DNA from 3 places in the Anaerocolumna sp. genome. Region 3 is predicted to be linked to each of the others. Evidence: riboswitches for the same ligand, from Rfam matches in the RefSeq annotation. Region 3 holds a riboswitch; each other region holds the start of a gene.
What was found. A riboswitch is a leader RNA that binds a small molecule or an ion and turns the genes downstream of it on or off. The one in region 3 is predicted to bind cobalamin.
Positions count from the first base shown of each region.

Region 1: linked by a shared signal. The riboswitch ahead of RT261_RS18685 (cobyric acid synthase) and the one ahead of RT261_RS14750 (ABC transporter substrate-binding protein) in region 3 are both predicted to bind cobalamin.
Region 2: linked by a shared signal. The riboswitch ahead of RT261_RS12780 (prenyltransferase/squalene oxidase repeat-containing protein) and the one ahead of RT261_RS14750 (ABC transporter substrate-binding protein) in region 3 are both predicted to bind cobalamin.

Region 1 is NZ_DAMAUC010000032.1:23,142-30,921, reverse strand. Features, by position in the region: gene RT261_RS18695 (vWA domain-containing protein) at 1-1,703, shown strand, start outside; gene RT261_RS18690 (DUF512 domain-containing protein) at 1,892-3,307, opposite strand; cobalamin riboswitch at 3,551-3,740, shown strand; gene RT261_RS18685 (cobyric acid synthase) at 3,831-5,348, shown strand; gene cobT (nicotinate-nucleotide--dimethylbenzimidazole phosphoribosyltransferase) at 5,332-6,375, shown strand; gene RT261_RS18675 (bifunctional adenosylcobinamide kinase/adenosylcobinamide-phosphate guanylyltransferase) at 6,378-6,938, shown strand; gene RT261_RS18670 (adenosylcobinamide-GDP ribazoletransferase) at 6,931-7,707, shown strand; gene RT261_RS18665 (bifunctional adenosylcobinamide kinase/adenosylcobinamide-phosphate guanylyltransferase) at 7,765-7,780, shown strand, end outside.
Region 2 is NZ_DAMAUC010000014.1:82,755-90,534, forward strand. Features, by position in the region: gene RT261_RS12775 (DUF4430 domain-containing protein) at 1-666, opposite strand, end outside; gene RT261_RS12780 (prenyltransferase/squalene oxidase repeat-containing protein) at 669-2,828, opposite strand; cobalamin riboswitch at 3,186-3,383, opposite strand; gene RT261_RS12785 (butyryl-CoA:acetate CoA-transferase) at 3,617-4,957, opposite strand; gene RT261_RS12790 (electron transfer flavoprotein subunit alpha/FixB family protein) at 5,012-6,022, opposite strand; gene RT261_RS12795 (electron transfer flavoprotein subunit beta/FixA family protein) at 6,082-6,864, opposite strand; gene RT261_RS12800 (acyl-CoA dehydrogenase) at 6,892-7,780, opposite strand, start outside.
Region 3 is NZ_DAMAUC010000019.1:21,489-29,268, reverse strand. Features, by position in the region: gene RT261_RS14760 (alpha/beta hydrolase) at 1-1,129, shown strand, start outside; gene RT261_RS14755 (hypothetical protein) at 1,347-2,630, shown strand; cobalamin riboswitch at 3,051-3,291, shown strand; gene RT261_RS14750 (ABC transporter substrate-binding protein) at 3,328-4,335, shown strand; gene RT261_RS14745 (FecCD family ABC transporter permease) at 4,434-5,522, shown strand; gene RT261_RS14740 (ABC transporter ATP-binding protein) at 5,519-6,337, shown strand; gene cobT (nicotinate-nucleotide--dimethylbenzimidazole phosphoribosyltransferase) at 6,455-7,504, shown strand; gene RT261_RS14730 (LysR family transcriptional regulator) at 7,552-7,780, opposite strand, start outside.

The DNA.
Region 1 (7,780 bases), on a different contig from region 3:
AGCTGGCTTTATATCCTGACTGGAGAAAACATGCCATAAAATACCGGAATAGAAGAAAAGACTGGCAGAAAGAAATTGATCACATGACAAGCTATATTTTAGCCAGAATAAAAGAAGAAGGGTTGGAAAATGACCCGGCATACCAGCCAAAAGTTATTTCTAATTATGTAAGAAAAGAAATTCTTGATTTGCTGCATCTATTGGATAAACAGACAGCATTTTTAAGAGTTTTACAGTTGTGTCCTATATACAGAGATGAAGAAAATTTTAAAAAGATTGTTTATTATATGAAACAAACAGGTAAGACCATGGAGTCAATTTCACAAATGCCGAAACATAGGGCTTTTGCAAACAGTTTTATTGTACTTGAATTATATAAAACAAAGCCTGAAATGGAAGCAGGTGTTAAGAATCCTTTTGATAAAAAGATATTCAATCAGTCTTTTGGGGATTATATTCATAATCAATTCGTGAGACAGATAAATGATAATCAAGGTATTATAGAAAGAGATCCATTCATTCGTTCTTTTATTTTCCCGGTTTTTGAGGAATTGTGGAAACAAGAAATTAATGAAATGGTGCTTGATGAATCAAAGGGGCAAAAAGAAGAACAGGTCAAAGGCAACAAAAACTCCTTTGAGCCGTCGGAGGAAGAGGAAATACCAGATTCACTGGAATCCACCCGGGAAGAAGTGGAGAAAATTTTAGAAGAGATGCTGGATCAGCAAGACCAAATAAGTGAGAACATAGAAAATACGCTGCAAGGTAAGGTAAATTTAGAGGCTTACGGAATTAGCCAATCAGATCAGGAATTGTTTCAATTTTATTCAAATAAAATGAAACCGGAAAGAGAACAAATGCGTCGATTTTGGAGAAAGTTAATAGGGGACGCAAAAAAAGAAATAAGCGTAAAAAAAGATGGTCAAGTAAAGGGTAAACTTGATATTGACAGCCTTATTAATTCTTATCCGGATTTTGTAGAAGCTGAAAAAAAGGGAAATTACAAAAATCTTCCCATTTTTAATAGATATTTATTGGAGACTCAGGCAGATGTACTTCCTGAAAGAATAGAGATATCTTTTGTAATAGATAATTCAGGCTCCATGAATGCGTCAAAGATTGAAGCTGCAAGAAAAGCTTTGGCGGTGACCTTATTGTCAATAGATGATTTTAATGGGTATTTGAAAAGTAATGCAGAACAATTGAATCAAAAAGTAGAAGTTTTAAGTGAGACCTGGTTTTTTGGAAATAAGTATTATAATGTAAAAGGATTTAACGATAAAAATGCCAAGGAAAAAGAAAAAAGTGATATTATCCGTTCTATTGTAAAGCTGGATGCTACTGACGGAGCAACAGATGATGCAAGCTGTCTTAGGGAAATATCTAATAGCATAAGTTCTATACAGGAAAGTGAACTGAAAAAAGGAAAACAAATAAAAATAGTTTTTGAAATTACAGACGGTGCATCAAGCTTTCCAGGTACTGCAAAAGAAGCGGTGAAAGAATTATTATCGAAACATGTAGAAGTCTATGGATTCCAAATAGGAAAAAATAATGAAACAAACGAAAAAGTCTTTAATTTTGTATGGAATGAAGGATACAAACAGCCACATGGAGTCATGATTGGTGAGCAAGTAGAGAAGCTGCCTAAAGAATTGTTAAAAGCAGTAGGCAAAAATATGAAGACTATCTTTAATAGATAGTTGCTAAATTGATGGTTATGTAAACCTGGACAAAATCCCAAATATGTAATAAAGGCCTAAATCCTTGCCTTGACTGCATATCTGGGATTTTTATATCGGGTAATTAAGCTGAAAAACCCTGCATAATATTCCAAAATCACAATCTCTTTTTAACGTAAAGGGTGAAAAACAACTGAATAATGAGAGTATTATTCCTCATATGCCTTGATATATACAAAATTCTCATTATTTCTTTTCATTTGATAATCATTATTTAATACGGAATTGATAAATCCATGTCCGCCGGATTCTATTGGGACAAGCTTTATTTTAAGTTCTTTTTCAACTTCTTCTGCGGTGATATCATCAAGGAAAACATTCTCACCGGTTCTTAGCATGCTGGATGGAATAAGAAGGCTGGTACCTAAATCAGTTCCTTTATCCTTTTGCTCCTTTAATTGCTTAATAAGGTCCTGCCCTGTAATTAGTCCTGCCACGGTAATTGTTTCACCAAAGAAATGGTTCTTTATACAAACTACATTTATCTTTATATTTGGAAAGGCCTCCATTATTTCCTCTGAAAAGGAGAGCATGGTCTTATATGCAAGCTTTCCGGTTGCGATTGTAATGTTTCTGTGGAGAGACAGTTTTAAACTGTTGTATTCTTCAGATGCAATAACTTTATTCAATGCCTCATGAAATTCATTTATAAACAGTCTCATCATACCTACACCATTTTCTAACTGTATATAGCCATCATAAAATTCTTCCTCTGGGAATTCCCGTTCAGCAATGATGTAAAACTCATCACTGGCATGAATGAAATGCAGCCCGAATTTATCATAAAGCCCCTGCTGATAACTTTCAATCAGGTCAATTACTGCACCAGCTTCTTCTTTAGTAAATAATTCGAGAGGAAAAAGACCCTTACGGTATTTGGTTATCCCGGCAGGTACTACGGATACACTCCTCATAAATGGCAGGTATTTGGATAGGTCGTTGATAGATCTTTTAAGTTCCGGGCCATCATTAACATTTTTACATAAAACAATCTGGCCATTCATTTCTATACAACCTTCATATAGTTTGTCCAAGTTTTTAAGGGCATCTCCTGCAAAACGGTTGTTAAGCATCTTGCAGCGAAGCTCAGGATTAGTAGTCTGAACGGATATATTAATTGGAGCCAGATTAAAACGTATTATCCTGTTGATATCTTTTTCAGACATATTAGTCAAGGTGATATAGTTGCCTTGAAGGAAAGAAAGTCTTGAGTCATCATCCTTGAAATAAAGAGTTTCCCGCATCCCTTTTGGCATCTGATCAATAAAACAGAAAATACATTTATTATGACAGGAACGGTAATCGCTCATAAGACCGTTCTCAAAGTCAATGCCCAGATCCTCGTCGTATTCCTTATCTATTTCAAGAACCCATTCTTCACCAGAGACTTTTCTGATAAGAACTTCGATATATTCATCTTTAATAAGATATTGATAATCAAATACATCATCAATTTCTTCCTCATTGATAGCAACAAGATAGTCACCGGGCTCTATGCCCATTTCTTCACCAATGGAATTAGGCAGCACCGTTTTTATCAGGTGACCTTTGGATTTCTTCTTCATTTTGTGACCTCTTTCTATAATCTATACCAGTACTGGAATTATTAATAATTATACACAAGATTTTCCCAAGTAACAGGCCTATCTTCATTTATAATGAACATTTATTTCTAACTGCATGATTATTATACACATACACCATATGATTGTAAATGACAACATGCGCCAATTCTGGATTCTATTGACGAAAGATGAGGACAAAAAAGTTGGCAGAAGAATTATTTTTGTGATACAATACAGTTATTAAAAATACAATACATTTAAGGTGTTAGAATTCTATATTGGTTCTAATGAAAAGGGAAACAGGTGCAAATCCTGTACGAACTCGTCACTGTGATAAGGGAGTTGCGGCAAATATGTCACTGATATTAATCGGGAAGACTGCCGTTAATGATGATCTTTCAGCCAGGAGACCTGCCTTAGATGAAGCTACTACAGCCACGAGAAACTGGTCTGGAATGAATGAGACGTTTTTTTGATGTCTATATTTATACCTCCATGCCTTAGTGGCAATGGAGGTTTTTTTATGGCAAAAGTAATTATGGTTCAGGGAACTATGTCGAATGCAGGTAAGAGCTTGCTTGTAGCAGGTTTATGCAGAATATTTAAGCAGGATGGTTACCGGGTTGCTCCTTTTAAATCTCAGAATATGGCCTTAAATTCCTATATTACAGAGGAAGGCTTGGAAATGGGAAGAGCTCAGGTAATGCAGGCGGAGGCAGCGGGAATAAAGCCTTCGGTATTAATGAATCCCATATTATTAAAACCTACTAATGATATCGGATCTCAGGTAATCGTTAATGGTGAAGTAATAGGGAATATGAATGCGAAGGATTACTTTGCCTTTAAAAAGAAATTGGTGCCGGATATTAAAAAAGCTTATGAAGAACTGGAGAAGCGGGCAGATATTATTGTTATTGAAGGCGCGGGAAGTCCGGCGGAAATCAATTTAAAGGAAAATGATATTGTAAATATGGGACTGGCAGCAATGCTTAATGCGCCGGTGCTTTTAGTAGGGGATATTGACAGAGGGGGTGTCTTTGCCCAGCTTCTTGGTACCCTGATGCTTTTGGAAGATTGTGAAAAGGCTCGGGTAAAGGGACTTATTATTAATAAATTCAGAGGGGATCAATCCATTTTGGATCCCGGAATTACAATGCTTGAGGATAAAGGTGGAATTCCGGTAATTGGAGTAATTCCGTATATGAATATATCTGTAGAAGATGAGGATAGCCTTACCAACCGATTTGATAAAAAAGAGGAAGCACAGATAGATATTGCCATTATAAGATTTCCCAGAATCTCAAACTTTAGTGACTTCTCTGTTTTTGAGCAGATTGAAGGAGTATCTGTAAGGTATGTGGATTCTATCACTCAGCTGCATCATCCAGATATGATTATTCTGCCTGGCAGTAAGAATACTATGGGAGATTTAAAATGGATGCGGCAGAATGGACTGGAAGCAGCAGTGAAAAAGCAAAAAGGCAGCTGCGTTATATTTGGGATCTGTGGCGGTTATCAGATGCTAGGAAGTACAATATCAGATCCCCATTCTATAGAGGAGGGAGGATCAATCCGTGGAATGGAGTTATTTTCAATGGAAACGGTATTGGAGAAAGAAAAGGTTCGAACTCAGGTAGAAGGAAGCTTTGGAAAGGTATCCGGAGTACTATCCGGATTATCCGGCATGAGATTACAGGGTTATGAGATTCATATGGGGAGCAGCAGGAGGGAACAAGACTGCCTGCCCTTATGTAGTCTGACAAATACATTGGATGGTCAAGGCAAGGAAGATGGAATTGCCGCAGAAAATATCTATGGTACGTATGTGCACGGCATCTTTGATGAAGGAACCATCGCCTCCGTTATAGTGAATGGACTTGCAAAAAGAAAAGGACTTACTCTGGAAAGTGGTCTGATGATGGATTATAAAAGCTTTAAAGAAACCCAATATGACAAACTTGCGGATACTTTAAGAAAACATTTGGATGTGGATGGAATATACAGTGTTTTAAATGGAGGAGATTATGAAAGAATTATCTAACTTATATATTGACAAACCGGATGAGGAAATAAGGGAAAAGGTAAAAGAAATCTGGGATGGAATTGCAAAACCCATAAAGGGACTTGGCCAGTTTGAAAGGATTTTTTCACAAATTGGGGCCATAACAGGCTCCACTCATATTGATATTTCAAAAAAAGCAGTAATAGTAATGTGCGCAGACAATGGAATTGTGGAAGAGGGAGTGACACAATATGGACAGGAGATGACGACAATTATAGCCTCCAGTATGGTCATGGGGGATACTTCTGTCTGCAAAATGGCAAAGGTAGCCGGAGCGGATATACTGCCGGTAGACATTGGAATCAATCGGGAAGATGAAATACCGGGTATGATACAGCGTAATATTGCACATGGAACCAGGAATTTTAAAAAAGAACCGGCTATGTCCCAGGAAGATGCCCTGAAGGCAATAGAAACTGGAATTGCAATGGCTGCAGAATGTAAAAAAGAAGGTTATAACCTTCTTGCAACGGGAGAAATGGGGATTGGCAACACCACAACAAGCAGTGCAATGACAGCGGCGCTGCTGCAATGCAGGGTAGAGGACGTTACAGGAAATGGAGCAGGACTTACGAAAGAAGGCTTGGATCACAAAGTGGAAGTTATTAAAGAGGTACTGGATCAATATAACTTTCAAAAGAGTGAAGCTCTTCGTATTCTGGCAACCGTTGGAGGATATGATATTGCCGGGCTGACAGGTGTTTTTATTGGCGGAGCAATTCACCATATCCCGGTGGTTATGGACGGCGTGATCAGTGGAGTCGCAGCACTAACAGCGGAACGACTCCTTCCGGGAGTTAAGGACTATATTATCCCCTCCCATATGAGTAAAGAACCTGCTGCAGTAAAAATTATGAAGGAACTTGAATTACATCCGGTAATTGATGCTGAGATGGCATTAGGAGAAGGCACCGGAGCGGTGATGATGTTTTCATTGCTGGATGTGGCACTTTCCTTATATGATAACCGTGTTACTTTTGAAGATATCAATAGGATAGGTAAATAACTATGTTTGTATTAATTACAGGAGGCAGCGGCAGCGGAAAATCTGCCCATGCAGAGAAAATAGCAGTTTCCCTGGCCGGTAAGGGAGATAACCCGGCATTATATTATGTTGCTACCATGAAGGTATACGGTGAGGAAGGTACAAAAAAGGTAGAACGGCACCGGATACTAAGAGCAGGAAAAGGTTTTGAAACTATTGAACAACCGGTTAATGTAATGGAAGCTCTGGCGTATATGAAAAAGGGCAATAGAATAGTTTTGCTTGAGTGTATGTCAAACCTTGCAGCAAATGAGATGTTTTCGTTGGAGGAAGTGCAAGCAGTGGAAGATGTTGTTGATAAAATCTGTAAAGATATATATATCCTTACACAAGAAACAAGTGACCTAGTTATTGTTACCAATAATGTGTTTGAAGATGGTATTGATTATGAAGCTGCAACAAAGAGTTATATAGAAGCGCTGGGAAGAATTAATACACAATTGGCAGCCATGGCGGATGTAGTAACAGAAGTTGTGGCAGGCATTCCAGTTCCGGTAAAGGGGGACATGACCAACCATGATTAGATCATTAATCAGACCATTTATAATAGCATTTTCAATGTATTCCAAAATACCGGTTCCCCAGCTTGAATGGAAAGACCAGGACATGAAATATGTTCTTTGCTTTTTTCCATGGGTGGGTGCTGTAATTGGGTTTGTGACAATATTGTGGGGAATGCTTTGCCATAGTCTGCCAATAGGAAGAGTACTATATGCAACGGTAGGAACCGCAATACCACTTCTGATTACAGGAGGCTTTCATGTGGATGGCTTTATGGACTCTATGGATGCCTTTCATTCCTACCAAAGCCGGGAAAGAAAGTTAGAAATATTAAAGGATCCCCATATAGGTGCATTTTCTGTGATACAGCTGGTTCTCTATTATCTGGTGTATGTGGGAGCTTATTCTGAAATTAACAGTCTCAGGGCAATAGGGGTGGTGAGTATCGGCTTTTTTCTCTCCCGTACCTTATGCGGGATTGGTGTGGTAACTTTCAAAAACGCAAAAAAGGAAGGATTGCTGTATTTGTTCTCCAGCAAAGCCCATGAGAAGATTGTGAAGATATCTCTTTATGTCCAGCTTTTACTATGCATCGTTGTACTGATAATTTTGTCTTTATGGGCAGGAATTGGAGTAATTGCCGGGGCACTGTCAGTCTTTGGTTACTACCGTTACCACTGCTATAAGGAATTTGGCGGGATTACCGGGGATACTTCCGGATATTTTGTTACTCTATGTGAAGGAATTATTGTGGTAATCGTTGCGGTCTGCTCTTTGGCAGGATTGGTTTAAGAACAAAGGGATGAAAATAAATAAAATTCATAATTGGAACGATGGAAGGAAAAGAACATGGAATTATATATAG
Region 2 (7,780 bases), on a different contig from region 3:
AAACTGGACTTTTCTTTCTTCATAAATAACCCCGTCTTTTATGCCATCCTTATCTAATAAATAAAGAAGCTCCTCATCCAAGTTCTCTCTGTTTTCCAATATTGTGTCGCAGCGAATGGATAGTGTGCAATAATTTAGTTTATCCTTATCTATTATTGTATCCTGCGCTTCTACAGGGTGTGGTTTTCCCTCCGGTATTGGGTCAGTTAAATACTTGTCAAGTCCGGTGGTATCATCTCTGCCATCCTGGTCTAAATCATTAAATTTTAGATTTGCTCTGTCGTTATCATGATTCCACGTTGATTTCTTGTTCTCATTCTCTTCTACAGTTTCCTTGTGAACAAGGTCTTTATTCTTCTCATATTTTGAAAATTCTTCGGTATCAGATGCTATACCATACTTAGAATAATCCTCAACTGTGGATGCAATATCATTTACATCTAAATAATTATCCTGAATGAGGTTTTCCCTATTCCCACTCACATCTTCTGAATTTACTGCCTCATCATTGATACCATCTAAATCCTGCTCTATTGCACCAACATTTTCTCTTCGAACATCCTGAGGTTTTTCAATCTTACATCCCATCAAAAGAAAAGATAAAGCCACCAAACATAGCAGTACACTCTTTTTAAGTAATAATCCAATATTAAATTTATTACTCATTATTAATTTTTCCTTTCTTTATCTTCATTTTTCTTCTTTGTTTTTATTAGAATAGATGAACCGATGAAGCCACTTCCAATAAGTACAGATAAAGATAATATCAAAGTATTCTTTTGGCTATTTTTCTCCAGTTCCTTCTGCTGCTGTTTATATTCCTTAGATAGTTCCAAGATAGTATCTAATTTAGTATCTAATCTAGTCTCATATTTCTTAAGGAACTCTATTTCTTTATTAAGGGACTCTATTTCTTTGTTGTAATCAAAAATTGGATCTTCCTCTAATAAAGATGACATATTGGCCCCCTTTGCAATAAAATATTCCTCATTTTCTTTTATAATAAATCGGGCTCTTTTGTCCTCTATCCGAATTTTACTATGATAATTTGCTTTCTTCATCTGTGCATCATAAGTAAAGACAAGATACTCTCCCTGTTCCAAATCAGTAGAGAATTCTATAAGTGCTTCTCCCGGTAGTTCCCCTTCATGTATTAACTGTACTCCCAAAGCATCCTTGGAGAGATGCAAGATTTCATCCAAATGCTTCGTTTGATTTCTAATTCCAACTTTAAAATCCATTGGCTTATTGATATCCGTCCCGCAAAATGAAATGGTACAATCGGTTAAGCCCTCTTTCTCTTTGCTAGTCCCACTTATTATCTTGTCAGTACCCTTCCCTTCCTCGAATGCTATTTGAGGAATTATATCTTCATAGATCTGGGCACTACTTGCTTTTTTCTCATTCTGTGTTAGGGTGGTTGTCTTGATACCATCCGATTTATCACTTCTTTGGCTATCGATATTCTCTTTTTGGCTTGGCGCTTTATTTTTACCTGATTCTATATTTTTACTTGCTTCTGTTTGTTTACTTGATTCTGTCTTTTTCCCTGGTTCTGCCTTTTTACTTGATTCTGTCTTTTTAATATCTTCATTTTTATTATTGCTATTTTTTTTCTCTTCTGCTTTTGTTTTCTTATCTTCTGCTTTCTTATCTTCTGTTTTTTTCTCGTCTGCTTTCTTCTCTTCTGTTTTTTTCTCTTCTGTTACTTTTTCTTCTAATCTTTTCTCAGGGCGAAAGTCATACAAACTTCTCATCCCATTTTTTAAACGATAATAAGATACCAGACCATATAGTGTCTGTTCCGTCGCCATTCCATTTGAAATACCTGCTTGGGCATATGGATTATCCTTATCTGTTTGGTAAGAATGGGCAAATCCACCATCATCACATCGATATTTCAGAATACCATCAATTAATGTATTATTATACTTAATAAAACGACTATCTTTATACGGATCAATTCCAAGGGAACAAAGCGCTGTTAGGACTTGTACCGTACTTTCCACATTTACGGTACCCCAGCTTGTAAAATCTCCATCCTTTTCCTGTAATTGTGATAATATATTTAATGATTCTTCCACTATTTGAGAAATGGTCTTTTCTTCTTGATAAGCAAGATACTTTTTATTTGAGTTAACATAAGGTGCCAGGGCTTGAAGTGCCATGCCTGTTATATCCGGATCTGACTTTATTCCTGCTAAAGCAAAACCACCATCTTTAAGCTGACGTTTCGTAATTAAAGTAATGATGTCATCCCGTTGGTATCTTGCATTATCCGGTATAGGATAATCTAAGCTGTCCACACAAATCAGCGCCCATATAGCACCATTGATTCCTTGTCCGTCTATCCCCTTGCGGCCAGCAAAATTATAGCTTCCATCTGCAATTAAATTTATCCGATTTCCTTCCGTATCTAATCCAATATTCGTAGGATCTCCTCCCATAGCTAATACTGCCAAAGAAATACGATGCCATTCTGTTGCTTTTACAGCATGAAGTTTATTTGGCTGCTTATATCGCTCTGTGACAACTTCTGTAATTTGCTTTAGATAAGGTTCATAGGGTTCTTCCTTATACCCATACCTTCCTATTCCGATAGGGAACCAATCTCCGCTTGTTTGACCTGCACTTTCTAAGAAAATTGAATTTAGTAATGCATCATTTCCTTGTTTGGCCCATGTAATAATATCTTGAATGATTTCCTCTAACCTCTCATTCGTAACCGGAACGCTTTCTTTTTTTTGAGCGTAAACATTAACAGGATACAAAAGAAAACTAATCATAAGTAGGAAACAAATTAACCTGGTTATTACTTTTTTAATCAATGCTATCCTCCCTTTCTAATTTAAATACACAATTTTTATCATAAGCAATTTTACACTTTCCGTACTTTATAATTGACTAGTCTCCACTCAAGAGAATGAACGTTTATTCAGTGTTTTTACATGATTAGACATAAAATCCCCTCTCAAAATAAAAACGCCCGTAAGATAGAGTACCTTCCGGGCGGGATATACAAAATCAAATCGCATAGGATAACTATTTTGAAATTAACCCCATAAAAAAGCGATTTGTATTGCAAAAAAAATACTGCCAAGAAGGCAGTATTTGGACATTCTTTTAAAACCTTATAATTTTCTACATCAATTATAAGAATTAAAGTACTTTCCTTCCACACCGTCGGATTGTATAATCTATAGGCATGTCTCCTGGCTTAAAGCTTCAAACCTACTTTGTGGCCTTCCCAGACTTAACCAGTGGCTTATTCACATTTCGTAGCTTTTTACAGTAGAGTGAGCTGCTAAGTTTCTAAACTTATTCCATTTTAAGAGGCAGATGTTCTTATAACATACCTTCTCACCTATAGAACACTTATTTAATTGTAAACTGTTTCTACATAATTATTTAACTTCATAGTAAAATATACCATAAATTAATGTAAAATACTAATTTAATTTCTTTTTTGGTAAGCATGCAGTATTTCTCTGATAATATATCCATTATCAGTAATTAAATGGGAAGAAAACAGTACTCATTTTTTAACATAAATAAAAGCTTGGAAATGCCCATCTTCCAATGAGTCCCAAGCTTTTTGTCTAAAGCCTAAATTCACCTAGACCTTATTGCTTTTTTTCCATATTTTCATCTTCTCTGCTTCCGCAATTAATTGCTCCCTAAAGTCAGGATGTGCAACAGAAATAATTGCTTCGCATTTTTGCCATGTAGACAATCCTTTTAGATTCACCTTGCCATACTCCGTAACAAAATAGTGTATGGCCGGTCTGGTATCGGTCACAATAGAACCGGTATTTAATATAGGCAGAATACGTGATTTTACTTCTCCTGTTTTTGTTTTATAGGTAGAGGAACAACAGATAAAACTCTTGCCGCCTTTAGATAAATAGGCTCCTAATACAAAATCCAGTTGTCCTCCTGCACCGCTTATATGTTTAATTCCAGAGGATTCTGAATTTACCTGACCAAATAAATCCACATCTACGGCATTATTAATTGAGATAAAGTTATCAATAGCAGAAATTGTTCTAATATCATTTACATAGTCCACTGGTGCACTCATAAGTTCTGGGTTATTGTCAATGTAGTCATATAATTTTTTAGTTCCGGTACCAAATGAATAGGTTTGGCGATAGGTATCAATGGCTTTTTTAGAGCCATTGATTTTACCGGCCTTCGAGATATCAACAAAGGAATCAACATACATCTCCGTATGTACTCCCAGATCTTTTAAGTCGGAAGCAGCAATAAGTGTCCCAACCGCATCAGGCATACTGCCAATGCCTAACTGAAGACATGCTCCATTTGGAATTTCCTCCAAAATTAACTTTGCTACTTCTTCATCTATTGCATCAGGAACAGAAGGTGCCATTTCAGCAATTGGAGGATTGTCCCCTTCTACAATCATATCTACTTTTGAAATATGAATACCATTTTCGAATCCTCCAAGGCACTTGGGCATGTTCTCGTTTACTTCTACAATTATCTTTTTTGAAGTCTCACAGACTGCCATCATATGTGACGCATTTGGTCCAAAGTTAAAGTACCCGTGCTTATCCATAGGGGCTGCCTGGAACATGGCTACATCATCAGGATGGGCAGATTCCCTATAATATCTTGGCAGTTCGGAATACCTCATAGGATTGTAATATCCAAATCCCTGACTGATTGCTTTCCGCTCGATCCCGGATGTATGCCAGGAATTCCATGTAAAATGTTCGGCTACATTTTCCACCTTAAATACTTCCGGTGCCCATAATAATACTCCGCCTCTTAACTTTACATCTGACAGTTCTTCACTGCGGGCTGCCAAAGCCTTATCTAATGCCACCGGAGTACCTGTTGCCCACCCATAATCGACCCAGTCACCGGATTTAATTACTTTTACCGCTTCCCCAGCTGAAACTAATTTCTGTTCATATTCTTCATTAAATCTCATTTTGATCCTCCCAATTTATAGTTCTGCTCTTTCCATAAGTTTGTGATACTTTGTTTATTTTCCGGACATTTCAAGTTTCAATTTTTCAGTAAGTACTGGGAGAATTTTTATTGCATCCCCCACTATTCCAAAATCAGCAACATCAAATATAGGTGCTGATTCATCTTTATTTATTGCAATGATTAGGTCGGATTCCTCCATTCCTGCCAGATGCTGAATTGCTCCGGATATACCACATGCAATATACAAATTGGGCCTTACTGTCTTTCCTGTCTGACCAACCTGTATATCTTTTTCTACCCAGTTAGCATCAACACATGCTCTGGAAGCGCTGACTTCTCCCCCTAGAACCTCAGCTAAATCATTTAAGAGTTTAAAATTCTCAGGACCTCCCATTCCCCGTCCCCCTGAAACCAGAATTTTAGCATCCTGTATATCTATTTTGTTACTTTGCCTTTTGATTACATCCAGTATTTCCACATATCGGTGGTTTGGTATAAATCCCGGATTATATTTTTCAATAGCAACTTCTGCATAAAAGTTTGGTGTAGCTTTCTGCATTACCCCTGGACGAACGGTAGCCATCTGGGGACGAAAATCAGGACATAGGATGGTAGCCATTATGTTTCCGCCAAATGCTGGTCTTGTCATTCTTAAGTTTTTATTGCCTGCATCTATTTCCAGTTTCATACAGTCTGCAGTTAAGCCCGTATGTACCCTTGCAGATACGCGAGGTGCAAGATCACGGCCAATTGCGGTTGCACCATAAAGTACAATTTCGGGTTTATATTTTTCAATTACGCTATACATTGCATGGGCATAAGGCTCCGTTGTATAAATTTCTAAAGCAGGATCATCTATAAGTATTACCTTGTCTGCACCATACCCTGCTAATTCATCTACTAAATCGCCTACTCCGAATCCTAATAATACTGCTGTGACTTCTGTACCCAAGTCTTCTGCAAGTTCTTTTCCTCTTCCAAGGAGTTCAAAAGAAACTCCGGATATTTTATTATCGATTTGTTGTACGAAGATAAATATCCCTTTATAATTTTCAAAGTCCATTCTACTCACCACTTTCTATTGATATAAGCAAAGGGAATATTCCCATTTTCCTGATAAAGTTACAATATAAATTTTTCTTTAAGCTTTTCAATAATATATTCCGCAGATTCCTCCGGATTCAAAGTAACTTTCTGTCCGCTTCCCTTTACATTCTTAGGGAAAGACCGTGCAACCTTTGTAGGTGAACCTTTTAAGCCAAGATTACTGTCATCAATGGTTATATCTCCCCGTCCCCATATGATGACCTCTTTCTCCCGATATGCATCAAAGATTCCCCCCGGTGTCATATAACGGGGCTTATTCAATTCTGAAAGTGCTGTGATTAGGCAGGGCATTTTAGCTTTTACAATATGATAGGTATCTTCGTATTGGCGCTTTACAATAACATTGTTACCTTCTACTTTGATTTCTTCTGCATAGCTAACATTAGCAATGCCAAGGTGCTCTGCAATCTGAGGCCCAACTTGTGCAGTATCCCCATCAATTGCCTGGCGTCCTGTAATAATTAAGTCATATTCTAAGTTTTTAATCGCTGCTGCAAGCGTGGAAGAAGTTGCCCAGGTATCAGCTCCTCCAAATGCTCTATCTGTTACTAAATAAGCATTATCAGCACCCATAGCCAGTGCTTCCCTTAATACAGCATCTGCTTGTGGAGGCCCCATGGATATAACGGAAACTTCTGCTCCCTGTTCATCTTTTATTCCTAATGCTGCTTCTAATCCAGCTTTATCATCTGGATTCATGATACTTGGTACTCCTTCTCGAATCAAAGTACCAGTGGCCGGATCTAATCTTACTTCATTGGTGTCCGGAACTTGCTTAATACAAACTATGATCTTCACTTGACTCACTCCCTTTTATGAATATATTTATAATAAGTTTCCGGATATAACCATGCGCTGTACTTCCGAGGTACCTTCGTAAATTTCCGTAATCTTAGCATCACGCATCATTCGTTCCACATCATATTCTCTTGTATATCCATATCCCCCATGAAGCTGAACCGCCTTACTTGTAACCTCACTTGCTACTTCTGATGCATATAATTTAGCCATGGCTGCTTCTAATGAAAATGTCTTCTGTGTATCTTTGGCCATAGCCGCTTTATAAACCAGCATTCTGGCTGCTTCTACTTTGGTGGCCATATCTGCAATTTGGAACTGGGTATTCTGAAATTTAGAAATTGGTTTACCGAATTGTTTTCTTTCCTTAACATAAGCTATGGTAGTTTCCAAAGCTCCAGCTGCAAGTCCAAGGGCTTGTGCAGCAATACCAATTCTTCCTCCATCCAGCGTCTGCATGGCAATAACAAATCCTTTACCCTCTTCTCCAAGCAAGTTGTCTTTTGGAATTCTACAATCTGTGAAAGTTAATTCATAGGTGGCTGAGCCACGAATTCCCATTTTCTTCTCCTTTGTACCAAAAGCAAATCCAGGCGTACCCTTTTCAACGATAAAGGCGGATATCCCCCTGGTTCCCTTAGATTTATCTGTCATTGCAAAGATAATATAGGTATCCGCTTCTTTACCGTTGGTAATAAATATTTTAGAACCATTCAGAATATATTCATCTCCAGCTAAAACTGCCTTTGTCTGCTGTCCTGCCGCATCGGTTCCGGCATTGGGTTCTGTTAATCCAAATGCTCCTAATTTTTCACCTCTAGCAAGTGGTTTTAAAAATTTTTCCTTCTGTTCTTTCGTACCAAATTTTCTAAGTGGATCAGAACATAGTGAGGTATGAGCGGAAACAATTACACTT
Region 3 (7,780 bases):
AAATAGAGAGGACAATTTTAATTTTCAGCTTAATCGTGTGATTATGTGGGATGGGGGACGGCTGGAAGACATACAGCCAATTGCAGATAATATAACTGACAGTGAAAGCTGGAAGCGGGAGCTTATCTCCCTTGGGGATAAAGCAACAGAAGAAGGACGCATAGAAAATGCAATTGCTTACTTTCGAATGAGTGAATTCTTCATGTATGATGGTGACAAAGACAAATTGAAATATTACCGCCTTGGAACGAAGATGTTCTATGAATATTTCTCTGAGTATTTTGATAGCGGTAAAGTTAAAAAGCTGCTGGTTCCCTATGAGGATGTTTCTTTACCTGTAATGTATACAAAAGCAGTTGGTCAAAAGAAAGACACTATACTTCTTCATGGGGGAAATGATTCCTACTTTGAGGAATTTTTTTTTCCTATGCTGTATTTTGCCGAAAGTGGATTTGACGTTTATCTTTTTGAAGGACCTGGACAGGGCGGGGTTGTTCGTGAGCAAGGTAAGCATTTTACCTATCAGTGGGAAAAGCCTGTAAAGGCAGTTCTTGATACTTTTCAACTTGAGGATATAACGATTATTGGCGCATCTTTAGGGGGAATGCTGGCGCCACGTGCGGCAGCTTTTGACAAAAGGATACAGCGTGTTGTCGGTTGGTCAATCTTTCCGAATTTCTTAAGTGCAGTTCTGTATGCCCTTCCAAAATCTGTTTGGGTAATTATGAAATGGATGATTAAGAACAACTTTAGTGGGATGATTAACAGCAAAATGAAGAAGATGATGGCAGAAGATCAGACTGTTGACTGGGCAATCCGGCATGGAATGTATGCCTATGAAGCAGATTCCCCATTTGAATATCTAAAAAAACTAAATGACTTCCAGATGGTCAATATTGGAGATAGAATTACTCAGGATATGCTGATTATTGGTGCCAAGCAGGATCATTTTATTGCAAATGAACTATATAAAGAAGAGATAGATGCATTAACTAATGTACGCTCACTTACTTACCGCCTTTTCACAGAAAAAGAATGTGCTGAAGGGCATTGCAATGTGGGTAATCCAAAACTTTGTTTTGATACAATGATAAATTGGATTGAACAGATGAAAAGGGAAGATAGATAAAAGCAGAGTTTAATTTCGTGCAAAAAGTAGTCTTTGATGTCTTAATTTTTATAGTGCCAAAGTATCTAAAAAATGATATAATGGATAACAATTATATTTAAGCCATCTATAGAGGGTGGCTTTTTCTATGCATATTTTTGAACGGAAGGTGTAATATCAAAAATAAGCAAGTTAGGAGGAGCAAAATTAATAATACTAGAATAAGGGAGGAAAAGAAATGAAACAGCTAGTTTGTGAAATGTGCGCTAATACAGACATTCTCAAGCAGGATGGAGTTTTTGTCTGCCAGTCATGCGGTATAAAATATTCAGTAGAAGAAGCCAAGAAGATGATGACAGAGGGAACTGTTGAAGTAACCGGGACTGTTAAGGAGGATAATTCTGACGATGTTAATAATTACCTTGACATGGCAAATACAGCTTTGCTTGGTGGCAATGGTAATGAAGCATTCAACTATGCCAATGAAGCATTAGAGATTAACCCGAAATTGTATAAAGCATGGACAATAAAAATGAAATCAATTGAATCGGTTGGAATTATCGGCGACCCTCGTATTACTGAGGTTCTATCAAACGGAAAAAATGCGATTGAATTTTCACCAACAGATAAGAAAGATGAGGTAAAGAAAGAGGTTTATGGATATTATCTTTCCCAAGCATTAGACTTACTACAAGTAGCTACATCTGAAATAGAAGATGTAGCAAGCATTAAACGAATATTTCAATCATTTGCTGCTGCAAATTTTTGGTCAAAAAGTATAAACACATTGAATGCAGATTCATCTTTTGTTTATCTTATGGAAGGTCTAACAAATAACGCACTATTGCTAAAGATAGCGGTTCCCGTGAGAGCAATTGAGGATAATGATGATTTTCAAAATTTAGTCAGTTCTATTTGCAATCAATATCAAAACTATATAGATGGCTTGGAAGAGCGGTATGAAATCTATGGTGCCAAATTAACTAATGAAGCTATAAGCGGACGTCTAAAAACTTTTAGGGATGGGCTTCTCACGGAAAGCGAGAAATGGAATAGACGGAAAGAAGAAAAAGAGAGAAAGAAGAAAGAAGCTGAAAAGCAGTATTTTCAAGAGCACCCAGAAATAGAACAAGCTATTAACCAAAAAAAATCAATTATTGCACCACTAAACAATCAGGTTGACGCAATTAAAAAAACGATTAGCCAAATTGAGAAACAGATATGGCAAGAACACCAAAAGATACAGCAAATAAAACGGGATATATCGGATTTGGAAGAAACTATCGTAAAAAATGAGAAAAAGTTGTTTGGCAAGGAAAAGGCACTCCAAGCCGCTCGTTATGTGGGAAACGAAGTGGTAAGAAAAAAGTCTATCATTGAAGATTCCACAACACTTATTTCTTCGCTTGAAGATGACATTCAAGGCAAAAGGAAGGAAATATCAAAGTTAAATGATGAAATTATGTCCGAGCAAAAGTATATAGATGATGTTTATAAGGAAATATATCAAGGAATAGAATGAGTATATTAATATAACCATGCGAATTAGCCTTTTCAATTTGTGGAATCGTACATATCCCCCGTTTCTGGCATTTCTAATTCGCACCAGAACCGAGCCCGTCAAACTACACAGACCTTTTAGCGCATTTTAATACACCCTCCGTTCATTCTCATTCTATTTCTACGTCAGAATTTTGAAAGGTCAACAAAAACGTGTTATACCATGATGTAGTTCTGTTTTCTTAATAATATGCTCTATTTTATCAGCTTTAGAAAATGTGTACTTATATTCACATTGGAAGAGACTATGTTATCAATGTGATTTACATAGACTCTTATGTTGATTTATATCCGCTTTTTACCGGCTACGCTTGAATAGTATAATAATGTAAAAATAAATTATTTCTAACTTGTTTTATAATGGTATAACATATATAATATTAAAGTATTATTAGTATATGGTGCTTTGAAAAAGTCAAAAGGGAATGTGGTTTAAGTCCACAACAGCCCCCGCTACTGTAATTGGTTTGAAAGCTGCATGTAATAGTCATTGGAGAAATGTCTGAACACTCAATCATCTGCCGGAAGTATTGCTTCGATTGAGAAGAATGCATTTATCTGAGAAGACTGCAGTAAGTAAGTTAACCATAAGTCAGGAAACCTGCCATATATAATTTAACCGCTCATTTTCGGTGGGGAAGAGAGAGCAGAAGGAGATTATGATGAAATATTTGCGTAAAATTTTGGCTATATTATGCTGTATGACTTTAGTATTTGGTCTTGTAGCATGTAATAGCAAGACAGACAATGTTCCTGGGAACTCAGATGTTAATCCGGCAGAGACATCAGTAGAAGAAAAAAACACAGAATCAACACCGGCACCGGAAGAGCCGGAATCGTTACCTGAGGAAACGAAATATCCGCTTACAATTACTGATTCAGAAGGTACCGAAGTAACTTTTGATTCAGAACCAAAGAAGGTTGTATCAGTGGCTCCAAACATCACAGAGACGATTTATCAACTTGGACTGGAAAGTAGACTGGTTGGACGTACAGATTATTGCGACTATCCCAAAGAAGCCCTTGATATAGAGTCAATAGGTACCTTAAAAAGTCCTGATATTGAGAAGATAATCAGTTTAGATCCGGATGTAGTAATTGCTTCAACACACTTTAATGAAGATTCCAATAAAAAGTTAACGGATTTAGGTGTTAAGGTTGTTGTTCTATATGCGGAAAATGATATAGAGGGTGCTTATTCTATTATTGAAACAATGGGCACTATATTTAATGTAAATGAAGCAGCTGCAACAGCTGTTAAAGATATGCAGACATCAATTAATGAGACGAAAGAATTGATAAAAGATTTGGATAAACCAAGTGTATATTTTGTTGTAGGATTTGGAGAATTTGGTGATTTTACAGCGGGAGGAGATACCTTCATAGGCCAGATGATTTCACTGGCTGGCGGTAATAATATTGCACAAGATGTGTCAGGATGGTCCTATACATTAGAAAGTTTGGTGGAAGCCGATCCGGATATTATCATAATGTCGGAAGATATGAAATCAGACTTTGAAACAGCAGAGAATTATAAAGATTTAACGGCTGTAAAGAATGACCAAGTATATGGAATAGATAAAAATATACTTGAGCGCCAAGGATACCGTAATGCAGAAGGTCTAAGAACCTTAGCTGAAATTATGCATCCAGAAGCGTTTAAGTAATATAATTGGGTTTTGAACGGATGGTCGGCAGTTATCCTGTTCCAAGCCCTTTTGTTGTACCCAAATTTAATAAAAAGATATTAGAGGCAGAAAATCATATGAAAACAAATGAGGTAAAAAAGTTAGAAAAACGTAGAAATAAAAATAATTTGTGGTATCTAACTATTCTTATATTTATTTTAATTTTATGTATTGCCATTTCCGCTTCTTTTGGTTCCGCAGATTTATCGGTAACTGACAGCTTAAAGATAATTGCTTCCCGGATACCATATTTGGGAAAGTTCATTAATTTATCAGTGATAACCAAGGTAAATCCGAATTACCCCAAAATTGTATGGCAGATCAGAATGCCAAGAATTTTATTGGCTGGTTTTGTAGGTTGTGGTTTATCTGTAGTGGGGGCTGCATTTCAAGGATTGTTTCGCAATCCCCTGGCAGATCCACATATTTTAGGAGTTTCTTCAGGAGCAGCAGTGGGAGCTACTATTGCCATGTTAAGCGGTATTGGATTTGGTTTCCTGGGTCTTGGAGTAATTGGAACCTTTGCATTTATTGGAGCACTCCTAACTGCTTTTATTGTATACCGGTTATCCTGTGTAGGTAATAAACTGCCTGTAGTAAATATATTACTAACAGGTACAGTGGTTAGCACCATGCTTTCCTCCACCATATCCCTTCTAATGACATTTAATCATGATCAGATTGAAAAAGTATATTTGTGGACTCTGGGAAGTTTCTCAGGGGCAACTTGGGACAGGGTGCTGTTTTTAGCAGTATTCACTGTGATTTGTTGTGGAGTAATAACTGTATTTTCAAGGGAATTAGATGTTCTGACTACTGGAAATGATACAGCAGAAAGTTTGGGCATTAATACAGCCTGGATAAAGAAAATACTTATTATGGCAGCATCCCTTCAAGTTGCAGCCTGTGTATCGGTTAGCGGTATCATTGGATTTGTAGGACTTGTGATTCCTCATTGTATTCGCATAATAAGTGGATCGAAACACAAAGTATTATTGCCTTTGTCCGGCATAGGGGGAGCAATCTTTATGATTACTTGCGATACCATTGCCCGGAATGCAGTGGCACCCTCTGAGATACCTGTTGGAGTTATTACTGCAATGTTAGGCACTCCATATTTTATCTACTTATTGCAACGCAATAAGAGAAAGGAGATGCTGCATTGAATAACAATTTAAATGAAGAAAAAGGACAGGGAATTGTGGTGGAGTCGCTTTCCTGGCAACCACCTAAAAATGAAAAACCGATTCTGAATAATTTAAACTGTTTGATTGAAAAAGGAAATATTTACGGTATTATTGGACCAAATGGCTCCGGTAAAACTTCTTTAGTGAAAAATATTCTTAGATTCATAGAAGCAGAGGAAGGCAATATCATACTGGATGAAATCAATCTAAAGAATTATAAAAGAAAAGATTTGGCAAAAAAGATAGCACTGGTTCCACAAAATACAGTATTGGATAGTACCTTTTCCACTTATGATATTGTAATGATGGGAAGAATACCACATCAAAAAAGGTTTGCTGATGCAAGTGAAGCTGACAAAGAAATGGTACAAAAAGCTATGCTGTTAACCGATTGTTATCAACTGCAGGATAAAAGTGTTGCAACATTAAGCGGTGGTGAATCCCAACGTGTAGTAACTGCCAGAGCCATAGCTCAGGATACACAATGGCTGATTTTAGACGAACCAACTTCAAGTTTGGATATAAAGCATCAGATTGAGCTGATGGATTCTCTCAAGAAACTCAATGAAAAGAAGGAGAAAACAATTATCGCTGTACTTCATGATATTAATATTGCGGCAACATATTGTAATCGGCTCATTATGATGAAGGATGGAGAAATCTGCAGTAATGGAAAGACAGAAGATGTTCTTACAGAAGAGAACTTAAATGATGTTTATGAGGTAGATTTTGATATTTTAGAAAATCCCCGGACTGGAAAGAAGTACTATGTTCCATATTTTAACTATACGTGAAAAATATAAGTAAATTAATATGAATCAGACAAATAAATAAATCAGACAAATAAAAAGCAGATAAGTTAAAGTGATAGGCTTATATCCTTAACCATAAAATTGGAGGATGTTTTATTAATGTATTATAATAAAGTGTTAAAAATGATTGAACCTCCTGACAAAGCAGTTATTGCGCAATGTAAAAAACGTTGGGACAACATTGCAAAGCCATTGCATAGTCTTGGAAAGCTGGAGGATGGTATTATACAAATAGCAGGCATTACAGGCAGGGAACAGGTAAATCTGGACAACAAAGCCCTTGTTATAATGTGTGCAGATAATGGAGTAGTTGAAGAAGGCGTTACCCAATCAACCAGCCAGGTTACTGCTATTGTTTCAGAAAATTTTCTGGATATGAATTCTTGTGCATGCGTAATGGCAAAACAGGTCGGAGCAGATGTTTTCCCGATTGACATTGGTATAAACCGAGATACAAGGTTACCAAACACGAAAAAAATTGCATACGGAACCAATAATATACTATATGGGCCGGCAATGACCAGGCAACAGGCAATGCAAGCCATAGAAACAGGAATTGATACAGTATTTGAGTTAAAGGAAAAGGGGTATAATATTATTGCAACCGGAGAAATGGGAATTGGAAACACCACTACAACCAGTGCTGTCACATCGGTATTATTGGAACTGCCGGTGGAAATGGTAACTGGCAAAGGTGCCGGATTATCCAATGCCGGGTTAAAAAGAAAAGTAGAGGTAATCGAAAAAGCAATTAAAAAAAACAAGCCGGATAAAGATGACCCGATTGATGTATTGTCCAAGCTAGGAGGCTATGATATTGCAGGGCTGGTGGGAGTATGTATTGGTGGTGCAGCTGCAAGAATACCCATAGTTATTGATGGTTTTATTACGGCGGCAGCCGCATTAATAGCCATCCGGATAGAGCCTAAAGTATATGATTTTATTATGCCCTCCCATGCATCAAAGGAAAATGGGGGTAAAATTCTTTTGAATGCTATGGGTATGGAACCGTATATCACCTGTGATATGTGCCTTGGAGAAGGTACTGGTGCAATAACCTTATTCCCATTATTAAATATGAGTCTTGCAGTGTACAGGCAGATGAGTACCTTTGAGCAGATAAAAATAGAGGCATACCAGCCTTTATAGTAATAAAAAACGTAAAGTAAAACCAATAATTTTATAAAGTAATGCAACTATGATATTATTTTTAAAAACTCTCCCATAGCATAAGTAATATACTTATTTTTCTTGCTATAAAAACTAATATTACGTTTACTTTCCTCCACATTAAGCTTGTAATAGACGACATTATGACTATAGGAGGATTTAGATACCAAAGTATCGCTTACAAAACATATTCCCATGCCTGAACAGGCAATATTATAGGCAGTTGACTGTTGATCCAGCTCAAATAATACTCTG